3 linked regions of the Sediminicoccus sp. KRV36 genome follow. Each later gene encodes a partner of the first gene's protein in a complex. Links are inferred from orthologs where the notes say so. Each region holds a gene or a part of one and is shown on either strand. Other genes may lie near its edges.

Region 1 (4,862 bases):
ATACCATCACGGTGGGCGGCATGTCGGGCACGGTGGAGCAATTATCCATCCGCTCCATCAGGCTGCGCGCGCTGGACGGCTCGGTGCACATCGTGCCCTTCAGCGCCGTGACCACGGTGACCAACCAGACGCGCGATTTCGGCTATGCCGTGCTGGATGTGGCGCTCGATTATTCGGCCGATACGGACCAGGCGGTGATGATGCTGCGCCAGGTGGGCGAAAGCATGCGCGAGGATGAGGCCTGGGCGCCGCAACTCCTCGCCCCGCTCGAAGTGCTGGGCGTGGATAAGATGACCGATGCGGGGGTGATCCTGCGGGCCCGGATCATGACGCCGCCGGCCCGCCGCTGGGCCGTAGGGCGCGAATTGAACCGCCGCGTGAAGCAGCATTGCGACGCCGCCGGCATCCTGCTCTTTGCCGCCGTGAAGGCTGCCGCCCAGCCGCAGGCGGCGCCCGCTATGCCAGCCGTGTCAGCCAGATGACGGCGACACCGCCGAGGATCGCCAGGATATAGCTGCGCGTGCCCAGCATGATGCCGGTGACGCAGGCGGCGGCCAGCAGGCTGGGCCAACCGCCCGTCACCAGCGCCGGCGTCACGAAGGCGACGAAGATGCAGCCAGGCATATGGCCCAGCATCGAGGTCACGAAAGGCGGCGGGCGGAAGGCGCGCAGCAGCGCATAGCCCCCGGCGCGCAACGCGTAGGTGGCGAGTGCCATGCCCAGGATGGCGAGCACCACGTCAAGCCGGAGCGACACCCTCACGCCCTCAGGCGGTGGCGGGGGCCAGGGCTGGCCGCCCCGTGGCGGTCACGGCGCCCGCGCGGCCTCGATGATCTCGCGGAACAGCCGGGCGGGCAGGGTGCCGCCGCGAACATCATCCATGCTCGAATTGTCGTCATTGCCGAGCCATACCCCGATCACCAGCGGCCCGGAAGGAAGCTGCACAAAGCCCATGAACCAGGCATCGCGGTAATCCTGCGTCGTGCCCGTCTTGCCGCCGGTGACCAGGCCCGGGATGGCCGCCGCGCGGCCGGTGCCGGAACGCACCACGGAGACCATCATGTTGCGCATGCGTTCGGCCGCCTCGCTGCTGATCACCTGGGCGGGCTCGGTGCGGGGGGCTGCCACGGCGCGGCCCTCGGCCTCGATGCGCTGCATGCCGAAGGGCGTGACCCGCCGTCCGCCATTGACCAGCGCGGCATAGCCGGCCGCGAGGTCGATCAGCGTCACCTCGCCCGTGCCCAGCGCGATCGAGCCATCGCGCGGAAACCGCCCCTGGATGCCCAGCCGCGTGGCGACATCCGCCACACCGCGCGGCCCGCCGCCCATCTGCATGACCCGGACCGCCGCCGTGTTCACGGAATGCGCGAAGGCCTCATCCAGCGTGATGCTCCCGCGGGAGCGCCAATGCCCGTTGGAGGGCGACCAGCGGCCCAGCTGCAAGGGCATGTCACTCACCTGGTCAAACGGCGAGGCGCCATGTTCGAGGGCCGCCAGATAGACCATCGCCTTGAAGGTGGAGCCGGGCTGGCGGCGCGCATTGGCCGCGCGGTTGAAGGGGCTGCGGCGGAAATCCCGCCCGCCCGCCATGGCGCGCACGGCCCCCGTATTGGCATCCAGCACCACGACGGCGCCCTGGCCCACCCGGGCCTCGCGCCCTGCCTGGTCCAGCAGGGCACCCAGCCGGGCCTCGACGGCGTTTTGCCAGCGTGAATCGAGGGTGGTGCGGATGACGAGGTCGGCGCTGCCGGGGAAGGCCGTGGGGATATCCTCGAAGATCCAATCGGCGAACCAGCCGCCATTGCGCGAGGGGCGGGGCGGGATCGCCATCTCCAGAACCGCGCGCTCCATCTGCTCGGCGGTGATGGCGCCGGTGGCGACCATGGCGGCCAGCACATCGCGCGCGCGGGCCATCGCACCTTCGGGATTGGCGCGCGGGCTGTAGCGGGAGGGGGCCTGGGGCAGCCCGGCCAGGATGGCCGATTGCGGCAGGGTGAGCCGCCGCGCCGAGATACCGAAATACAGCCGCGCCGCCGCATCCACCCCATAGGCCCCGCCGCCGAGATAGACGCGGTTCAGGTAGATTTCGAGCAGCTGGTCCTTGGTGAAGCGGTGCTCCAGCCACAGCGCCATCAGCGCTTCCTGCACCTTGCGCCGCGTGCTGCGCGCGGGGCTGAGGAACAGGTTCTTCGCCAGCTGCTGGGTGAGGGTGGAGCCGCCCTGCACCACATCCCCCGCGTTCCAGTTCGCGTAGGCGGCGCGGGCCAAGCCTATCAGGTCCAGGCCGAAATGCTGGTGGAAGCGGCGATCCTCGATGGCGAGCAGGGCGGCGGGCAGATGCGCCGGCAGGTCGCGCAGGCGCAGCGTCTCGCCATAGAGATCGCCCTGGGTGGCCAGCGGCCCGCCCTCTGTGGTCTGCAGCGTGACGCTGGGGCGGCGCTCATGGTCCAGCGCGGCATCGGCGCGCGGCATGTCATGGGTGAACCAGAGCAGCACGGCGGCAAAGGCCAGCGCCCCCCAGATCAGCAGGATGATGCCCAGCCGCAGGAGCAGCCCGCCGAGGCTTCGGCGGCGCTTGGGGGCGGCGCTGGCGCGCCCGCTGGATTTTGGCCCACTCGGGGGGGACCGTGTTTCGACCCGGGGGGAGGGCCGTGAGGCAGGGGCCGTGGTTCGCAGCCTGGCGGCTGCCACTCGCGGCATAGCGCATAGATAGCATGGCCGGTGCCGCTTCGCACCAGGGAGTTGCGACCGCGCCGCTTGACCCACGCGCCACGGATCGCCATTGCAGCAAGGTCAGGATGGGTCGAAAGCCCGGCGCGCCGGCAGCAGGCGCTGCCGCGGCCGAGTGGCCAGCTGGGGCAATATGTCTGCGGCGCGAAGGCGTGGCGCCACAGCGCTGCCCGCCGCTTGAGGGCAAGAGAGTATGAACTGGATTTCCGAGTGGGCGCTGCCCAAGATCAAGACGCTCTTCGGCACCTCGCGCGAGATGCCGGATAATCTGTGGCATAAATGCCCGAGCTGCGAGCAGATGATCTTCCAGACCGACCTGGAGAAGAACCTCCGCGTCTGCCCGCATTGCAGCCATCATATGCGCCTTTCGGCCCGGCAGCGCCTCGATGCCACGCTGGATGAGGGCTGGCAGAAGATCGAGCTGCCCAAGGCCCCGGCGGACCCGCTGCGCTTCCGTGACCAGCGCCGCTATTCCGAGCGGCTGCGCGACGCCCAGGCGAAATCCGGCATGGATGACGCCGTCCTGGTGGGCCATGGCAAGATCGACGGCCAGCGTGCTGTGGTCGCCGTCTTTGAATTCGCCTTCATGGCGGGCTCGATGGGGGCCGGCGTGGGCGAGGCCATTGTCACCGCCGCGCGCCTCGCCGTGTTGCAGGATGCGCCGCTGATCGTCTTTGCCAGCTCCGGCGGGGCCCGCATGCAGGAGGGCGCGGTCAGCCTGATGCAGATGCCGCGCACCGTGATCGCGACCCAGATGGTGAAGGATGCCGGGCTGCCCTTCCTGGTGGTGCTGTGCGACCCGACGACGGGCGGCGTCACGGCCAGCTTCGCCATGCTGGGCGATATCCAGATCGCCGAGCCTGGCGCTCTGATCGGCTTTGCCGGCGCCCGCGTGATCGAGAGCACCGTGCGCGAGAAGCTGCCGGAGGGGTTCCAGCGTGCCGAATACCTGCTGGAGCATGGCATTCTCGACATGGTGGTGAAGCGCGCCGAAATGCGCGAGACGCTGGCCCGCGTGATCCGCCTGCTGCGCGCCGCCGAGGAAGAGCCCGCCGCCGCATCCGAAAGGTAAGGCGGCATGAGCGGTCGTTCCGAGGCGATCATCGAGCGGATGCACGCGCTGCATCCCAAGCTGATCGACCTGAGCCTGGGCCGGTTGCAGGCGCTGCTGGCGCGGCTCGGCCATCCCGAGCGCCGCCTGCCGCCGGTGATCCATGTGGCCGGCACCAATGGCAAGGGCAGCACCTGCGCCTTCCTCCGCGCCATCGGCGAGGCGGCAGGGCAGCGCGTGCATGTCTATACCTCACCGCATCTGGTGCGGTTCCATGAGCGCATCCGCCTGGCCGGGGCGCTGGTGGCCGAGGATGCGCTGAGCGATGCGCTGGAGGAGGTGGAGCGGGTGAATGGCGCAGCACCCATCACCGTCTTCGAGATCACCACCGCCGTGGCGCTCCTGCTGTTCAGCCGCGTGCCGGCCGATCTCCTGGTGCTGGAAGTCGGCCTGGGCGGCCGCTTCGACGCGACCAATGTGATCGAGGCGCCGGTGGCGACGGCGATCGCCAGCATTTCCATGGATCACATGGAATTCCTGGGCGAGACTCTGGCGCAGATCGCTTTCGAGAAGGCCGGCATCATCAAGCCCGGCATCCCTTGCGCCACCGGCTTGCAGGCGCCCGAAGCACTGGCGGTGATTGCGGCGCGCGCGGCTGAACTGGGCGCGCCGCTCTCCGCACGGGGTGAGGCCTGGCGGATGGAGCGTGACGCGGCGGGCCATGTCTTCACCGATGCGCGCGGCGCGATCACGCTGCCCGAACTGGGCCTGCGCGGCGCGCATCAGCCCGATAATGCCGGCATCGCCATCGCGGCCCTGCGCGCCTGGAATCCGCCCTGGCTGAACGAAGCGGCCATCATCCGGGGTGCGGCGGCCGCCGAATGGCCCGCGCGGATGCAGCGGCTGCGCGGCGCGCTGGCGCTGCCCGCCCCCTGGGAGCTGTGGCTGGATGGCGGGCACAATGCCGGCGCCGGCCAGGCGCTGGCCGCGACCCTGGCCGATTGGCGGGACCGGCCGCTGCATCTGGTCATCGGCATGAAGCAGGGCAAGACGGTGGGCGGCTTCCTGGCCCCCATCCTGC
Region 2 (2,928 bases), 240 kb from region 1 along the record:
GGGGGCGTTGGGATCACTCAGATTGACCCGCCGCACGGCAACCGTGACGATCTCCGCCCCACTGGCAGCAATGCTGTCGCGGGTCTCCTCCAGCGATTTGTAGCGCCCCGTTCCGACGATGAGGCGAGAGTGAAAGCGCCGGCCGGCGACTTCCCAACTGTCTTCGGTCAAGGCTCAGCCACCCCCGATGAAATGCACGATCTCGATGGCATCTCCATCGGCGAGGCGCGTGGTCGTGTATTGGGAACGCGGCACGATTTCCAGGTTGCGTTCGACGGCAACCTTTCGTTCGGCGAGGCCGATCCTGGCCAGAAGATCTGTAACCGAGCTGCCTGGCGCAACCGCCAATGGCTCGCCATTCACCGTCAGGGCCAGGCCGGTATCATTTGGTTCCAAGAGGCTGGACATGGCGCGCGTCATCCCGAAGCAATGGAGGAGCCTTGCCCGGACGGGTGGATGGCGAGGCCCGGCGAACGGTCCCCTGCCCATCCCTTCGCCGGCATGACCCGGATCAGGTTCGAAGGGTCACCGCAGCCCCGCGGTATCTCAGCCCTTTGGATGAGGGCACCCCTTGGTGACTGAAACATAGGTCGCGGGCGGGCTTGCGGTCAATCATGGACGCCCGGGCACAGCCTGGTACGGCCCCGCCAGCTTCGGGGCCCGCGCTTGCCGCTGGAGTGGCATGCATGCTAGCCCGACACACTTCTGTATTTTGTGGCCATCCGGAACACCCATGAATCTCATCGCCGTCTTCAACGGCCCGAATCTCAATACACTGGGCACGCGCGAGCCAGAGAAATACGGCACGGCGACGCTGGATGATGTTGAGAATCTCTGCGCCGAAGCGGCCGAGGAACTCGGCCTTGCGATTGATTTTCGCCAGTCCAACATGGAGGGCGAATTGGTCTCCTGGATTCAGGAGTGCCGGGGGCGTGCCGCCGGGATCGTGATCAATCCTGCTGGCTACACCACAACCTCGGTTGCCATTCTCGACGCGCTGATCGCCGTCGGTCTTCCCGTGATCGAGGTCCATATCACCAATATTCATCGGCGCGAGGAGTTCCGGCAGCACAGCCTGGTCTCCAAGGCCGCCACCGGCGTGATCGCTGGCCTGGGCGTAGCGGGCTATGCGCTCGCGCTGCAGGCGATGGCGAGTCTCGTTGGCGGAAATGAGGATGAAGACGAATGACCAGCGGCATTCAGTTTGACGCGGACGCCATCCGCAAGCTGGCGGATATCCTCCGCGAAACCGATCTGACGGAGATCGAGCTCTCGGAGAAGGATTCGCGGATCCGGGTCGCCCGGATCATTCCGGCAGCACAGCCGAATTACTACGCGGCTCAGCCCGCGCCCACACCCATGCCCATGCAGGCGCCGATGCCGGCCGCAACGCCTGCGGCCGCCCCGGCCGATCCAGAAGCGATCGACCTGAAACATCCGGGCCTGGTGACATCGCCGATGGTGGGTGTCGCCTACCTCTCACCCGAGCCGGGGGCGGCGCCTTACATCAGCCTCGGCGCCAAGGTCAGCCAGGGGCAGACCGTCCTTCTGATCGAGGCGATGAAGACCTTCAACCAGATCAAGGCGACACGATCCGGCACGGTCACGCGGATCCTGGTGGATGCGGGCACGCCCGTCGAATATGGCGAACCGCTGGTGCTGGTGGAGTAGCCAATGGCTCCCGCCGCCCGCTACCCGAGGGCCAGACATTGAAGAAAATCCTGATCGCCAATCGCGGCGAAATCGCATTGCGGGTGCATCGCGCCTGTCAGGAAATGGGCATTCGCACGGTTGCCGTCCATAGCACAGCCGATGCCTCGGCCATGCATGTGCGCCTGGCCGATGAGAGCGTCTGCATCGGCCCTGCCTCGGCGCGCGACAGTTATCTGAACGTGGCGGCAATCCTCTCGGCCGCGGCCATTACCGGTGCCGATGCGATCCACCCTGGCTATGGCTTTCTCTCTGAAAATGCGCGTTTCGCCGAAATGGTGGAAGCCCATGGCCTGACCTTCATCGGACCCAGCGCGGATCACATCCACATGATGGGAGACAAGATCTCCGCCAAGGATGCGATGCGTAAACTCAATGTGCCGCTGGTGCCGGGCTCGCCCGGAGCGCTGGAAAGCTTTGAGGAGGCCCGCGCAGTCGCCGAGGTGATCAAATACCCCGTGCTGATCAAGGCGGCCGCCGGCGGCGGCGGGCGCGGCATGAAGGTCGCGCGCTCGGCCGAGGAGTTGGAAGAGGCTTGGCAGGTGGCTCGCACCGAAGCCAAGGCCGCCTTCGGCAATGACAGCGTCTACATGGAAAAATACCTCGATCGGCCGCGCCATATCGAGTTGCAGGTGCTGGCGGATACCCACGGCAATGTCGTGCATTTCGGCGAGCGCGACTGCTCCTTGCAGCGCCGCCATCAGAAGCTTGTGGAAGAGGCGGGGTCACCCGCGCTGACCGGTGCGGAGCGGGATGCGCTGGGTGCGCAGGTGACGGCGGGCCTCAGGCAGATTGGCTATCGCAATGCCGGTACGCTGGAATTTCTGTATCAGGATGGGCAATTCGCCTTCATTGAGATGAACACGCGGCTTCAGGTGGAGCATCCGGTGACGGAGATGCTGTGCGGCGTGGATCTCGTGCGGGAACAAATCCGCATCGCGGCCGGTGAGAAGCTGGGCTACGGCCAGCAGGATGTGACGTTCAACGGCCATGCCATCGAATGCCGGGTCACCGCCGAGGATCCTGAAACCTTCGCCCCCTCCCCTGGCAAGGTGACCACCTATCACGCGCCTGGTGGGCTTGGCGTGCGCGTGGATAGTGCGCTGTATTCGGGGTATTCCGTGCCTTCGCATTACGACAGCCTGGTCGCCAAGCTCATTGTCCATGCGCCAACGCGCCCTCAGGCGATTGCACGCATGCAGCGCGCCCTGGACGAGA
Region 3 (2,970 bases), 240 kb from region 1 along the record:
TGCGCGTGCCCCTGGCCATGCAGCGCCAGGAACAAGGCGCGGATTTCGGCGTTGATCCAGCTATCGGTCGAGCTTGGCCGCGGCGCGGCGCATTCAGCGATCACCGCCGCGAAGGCGTGGTTGGCGGTGATCCGGTAAGGCGCCTGCCGGACCCGCCGCGCAAGTCGCCGCGAGAGATGAAAGCCCTCCAGCGGGATAACGCCCCGCTGCTCAGGATCGAGCCAGTAGAGCGTGCGGGCATCCCGGCTTTCCGCCATCGGAAACAGGCCAATGCGATAGGCCCGAAGCATGAGCTCAGGCGTGATTTCCATCTGCCGCCGCGACATCAGCGCGGCTCCATGACCGCTGGGCGCAGCGGCGGTAGAGAGGGCGGAACGGCGTTGGCCCAGGTTTGCACGCCCTCACCCTAGCAGCTTGTCTGCGCCGGATCGAAGCCCTCTCGTCCGGGCAAAAAATCTCCTGGGCGACGCATCCGGCATGGCAGGCCAATCGTAGCTCTGGGCAATCCAAGGATTCATCGATGGGACCGAACATCACCGTCACCCTGACAGGCCGCGTCCGGCCGGACCGGCGCAAGCATCTGCTCTCCGCCCTCCCGCGTTTCGCCGCTGCCGCACGCCGCCACCCGGGGTGCCTGGCCTTTGAATACAAGGTGGATAAGGCCGAACGCGAGGCACTGACCCTCATCGAAAGATGGGTCGATCCAGTGGCCGCGATGCATCACCTGGCGACCGATCGCACGCGGCGGTTCCTGGCCTTAACGCATGAATGCCTGGAGGCCCCACCCGCCATGACCACCGTCGCCGCGTTGGATTAGGCAGCATCCTGTTCAGAGGCCGCGCGCGACGAAACGCTCCAGCCAATGGATCGTGTAGTCGCCCGACTGGAACTCCGCATCGGCCATGATGCGGCGATGCAAGGGCAGCGTGGTCCGGATGCCATCCACCACCATCTCGTCCAGGGCGCGCTGCATGCGTGCAATCGCCTGAGGGCGCGTTGGCGCATGGACAATGAGCTTGGCGACCAGGCTGTCGTAATGCGAAGGCACGGAATACCCCGAATACAGCGCACTATCCACGCGCACGCCAAGCCCACCAGGCGCGTGATAGGTGGTCACCTTGCCAGGGGAGGGGGCGAAGGTTTCAGGATCCTCGGCGGTGACCCGGCATTCGATGGCATGGCCGTTGAACGTCACATCCTGCTGGCCGTAGCCCAGCTTCTCACCGGCCGCGATGCGGATTTGTTCCCGCACGAGATCCACGCCGCACAGCATCTCCGTCACCGGATGCTCCACCTGAAGCCGCGTGTTCATCTCAATGAAGGCGAATTGCCCATCCTGATACAGAAATTCCAGCGTACCGGCATTGCGATAGCCAATCTGCCTGAGGCCCGCCGTCACCTGCGCACCCAGCGCATCCCGCTCCGCACCGGTCAGCGCGGGTGACCCCGCCTCTTCCACAAGCTTCTGATGGCGGCGCTGCAAGGAGCAGTCGCGCTCGCCGAAATGCACGACATTGCCGTGGGTATCCGCCAGCACCTGCAACTCGATATGGCGCGGCCGATCGAGGTATTTTTCCATGTAGACGCTGTCATTGCCGAAGGCGGCCTTGGCTTCGGTGCGAGCCACCTGCCAAGCCTCTTCCAACTCCTCGGCCGAGCGCGCGACCTTCATGCCGCGCCCGCCGCCGCCGGCGGCCGCCTTGATCAGCACGGGGTATTTGATCACCTCGGCGACTGCGCGGGCCTCCTCAAAGCTTTCCAGCGCTCCGGGCGAGCCCGGCACCAGCGGCACATTGAGTTTACGCATCGCATCCTTGGCGGAGATCTTGTCTCCCATCATGTGGATGTGATCCGCGCTGGGTCCGATGAAGGTCAGGCCATGGGCTTCCACCATTTCGGCGAAACGCGCATTTTCAGAGAGAAAGCCATAGCCAGGGTGGATCGCATCGGCACCGGTAATGGCCGCGGCCGAGAGGATTGCCGCCACGTTCAGATAACTGTCGCGCGCCGAGGCAGGGCCGATGCAGACGCTCTCATCGGCCAGGCGCACATGCATGGCCGAGGCATCGGCTGTGCTATGGACGGCAACCGTGCGAATGCCCATTTCCTGACAGGCGCGATGCACCCGCAATGCGATTTCGCCGCGATTGGCGATCAGGATTTTCTTCAATGTCTGGCCCTCGGGTAGCGGGCGGCGGGAGCCATTGGCTACTCCACCAGCACCAGCGGTTCGCCATATTCGACGGGCGTGCCCGCATCCACCAGGATCCGCGTGACCGTGCCGGATCGTGTCGCCTTGATCTGGTTGAAGGTCTTCATCGCCTCGATCAGAAGGACGGTCTGCCCCTGGCTGACCTTGGCGCCGAGGCTGATGTAAGGCGCCGCCCCCGGCTCGGGTGAGAGGTAGGCGACACCCACCATCGGCGATGTCACCAGGCCCGGATGTTTCAGGTCGATCGCTTCTGGATCGGCCGGGGCGGCCGCAGGCGTTGCGGCCGGCATCGGCGCCTGCATGGGCATGGGTGTGGGCGCGGGCTGAGCCGCGTAGTAATTCGGCTGTGCTGCCGGAATGATCCGGGCGACCCGGATCCGCGAATCCTTCTCCGAGAGCTCGATCTCCGTCAGATCGGTTTCGCGGAGGATATCCGCCAGCTTGCGGATGGCGTCCGCGTCAAACTGAATGCCGCTGGTCATTCGTCTTCATCCTCATTTCCGCCAACGAGACTCGCCATCGCCTGCAGCGCGAGCGCATAGCCCGCTACGCCCAGGCCAGCGATCACGCCGGTGGCGGCCTTGGAGACCAGGCTGTGCTGCCGGAACTCCTCGCGCCGATGAATATTGGTGATATGGACCTCGATCACGGGAAGACCGACGGCGATCAGCGCGTCGAGAATGGCAACCGAGGTTGTGGTGTAGCCAGCAGGATTGATCACGATCCCGGCGGCACGCCCCCGGCACTCCTGAATCCAG

What was found. Proteins that work in one complex are often made in the same cells at the same time.
Region 2: the proteins of accD (region 1) and accB are in contact, whole or in part, in a solved structure (PDB 8UXZ), measured with the Escherichia coli proteins. The link is inferred for Sediminicoccus sp. KRV36 from one-to-one orthologs.
Region 3: the proteins of accD (region 1) and accC are in contact, whole or in part, in a solved structure (PDB 8UXZ), measured with the Escherichia coli proteins. The link is inferred for Sediminicoccus sp. KRV36 from one-to-one orthologs.

The regions. Positions count from the first base shown.
Region 1 is NZ_CP085081.1:4,847,484-4,852,345, reverse strand. Bases 2,092-4,862 are described here. They hold accD (acetyl-CoA carboxylase, carboxyltransferase subunit beta), read left to right. Parts: upstream 2,092-2,923; coding sequence 2,924-3,802; downstream 3,803-4,862. Other genes in these bases: LHU95_RS23035 (folylpolyglutamate synthase/dihydrofolate synthase family protein), read left to right, coding at 3,809-4,862; LHU95_RS23045 (PBP1A family penicillin-binding protein), read right to left, coding at 2,092-2,700. In the rest of the region: LHU95_RS23055 (mechanosensitive ion channel domain-containing protein), read left to right, coding at 1-482; LHU95_RS23050 (AzlD domain-containing protein), read right to left, coding at 457-756; more of LHU95_RS23045, read right to left, coding at 808-2,091.
Region 2 is NZ_CP085081.1:4,604,525-4,607,452, reverse strand. It holds accB (acetyl-CoA carboxylase biotin carboxyl carrier protein), read left to right. Parts: upstream 1-1,185; coding sequence 1,186-1,671; downstream 1,672-2,928. Other genes in the region: accC (acetyl-CoA carboxylase biotin carboxylase subunit), read left to right, coding at 1,710-2,928; aroQ (type II 3-dehydroquinate dehydratase), read left to right, coding at 734-1,189. UniProt on the Escherichia coli protein: This protein is a component of the acetyl coenzyme A carboxylase complex; first, biotin carboxylase catalyzes the carboxylation of the carrier protein and then the transcarboxylase transfers the carboxyl group to form malonyl-CoA.
Region 3 is NZ_CP085081.1:4,603,574-4,606,543, forward strand. It holds accC (acetyl-CoA carboxylase biotin carboxylase subunit), read right to left. Parts: upstream 2,171-2,970; coding sequence 830-2,170; downstream 1-829. Other genes in the region: aat (leucyl/phenylalanyl-tRNA--protein transferase), read right to left, coding at 1-326; LHU95_RS21900 (antibiotic biosynthesis monooxygenase), read left to right, coding at 521-817; accB (acetyl-CoA carboxylase biotin carboxyl carrier protein), read right to left, coding at 2,209-2,694; aroQ (type II 3-dehydroquinate dehydratase), read right to left, coding at 2,691-2,970. UniProt on the Escherichia coli protein: This protein is a component of the acetyl coenzyme A carboxylase complex; first, biotin carboxylase catalyzes the carboxylation of the carrier protein and then the transcarboxylase transfers the carboxyl group to form malonyl-CoA.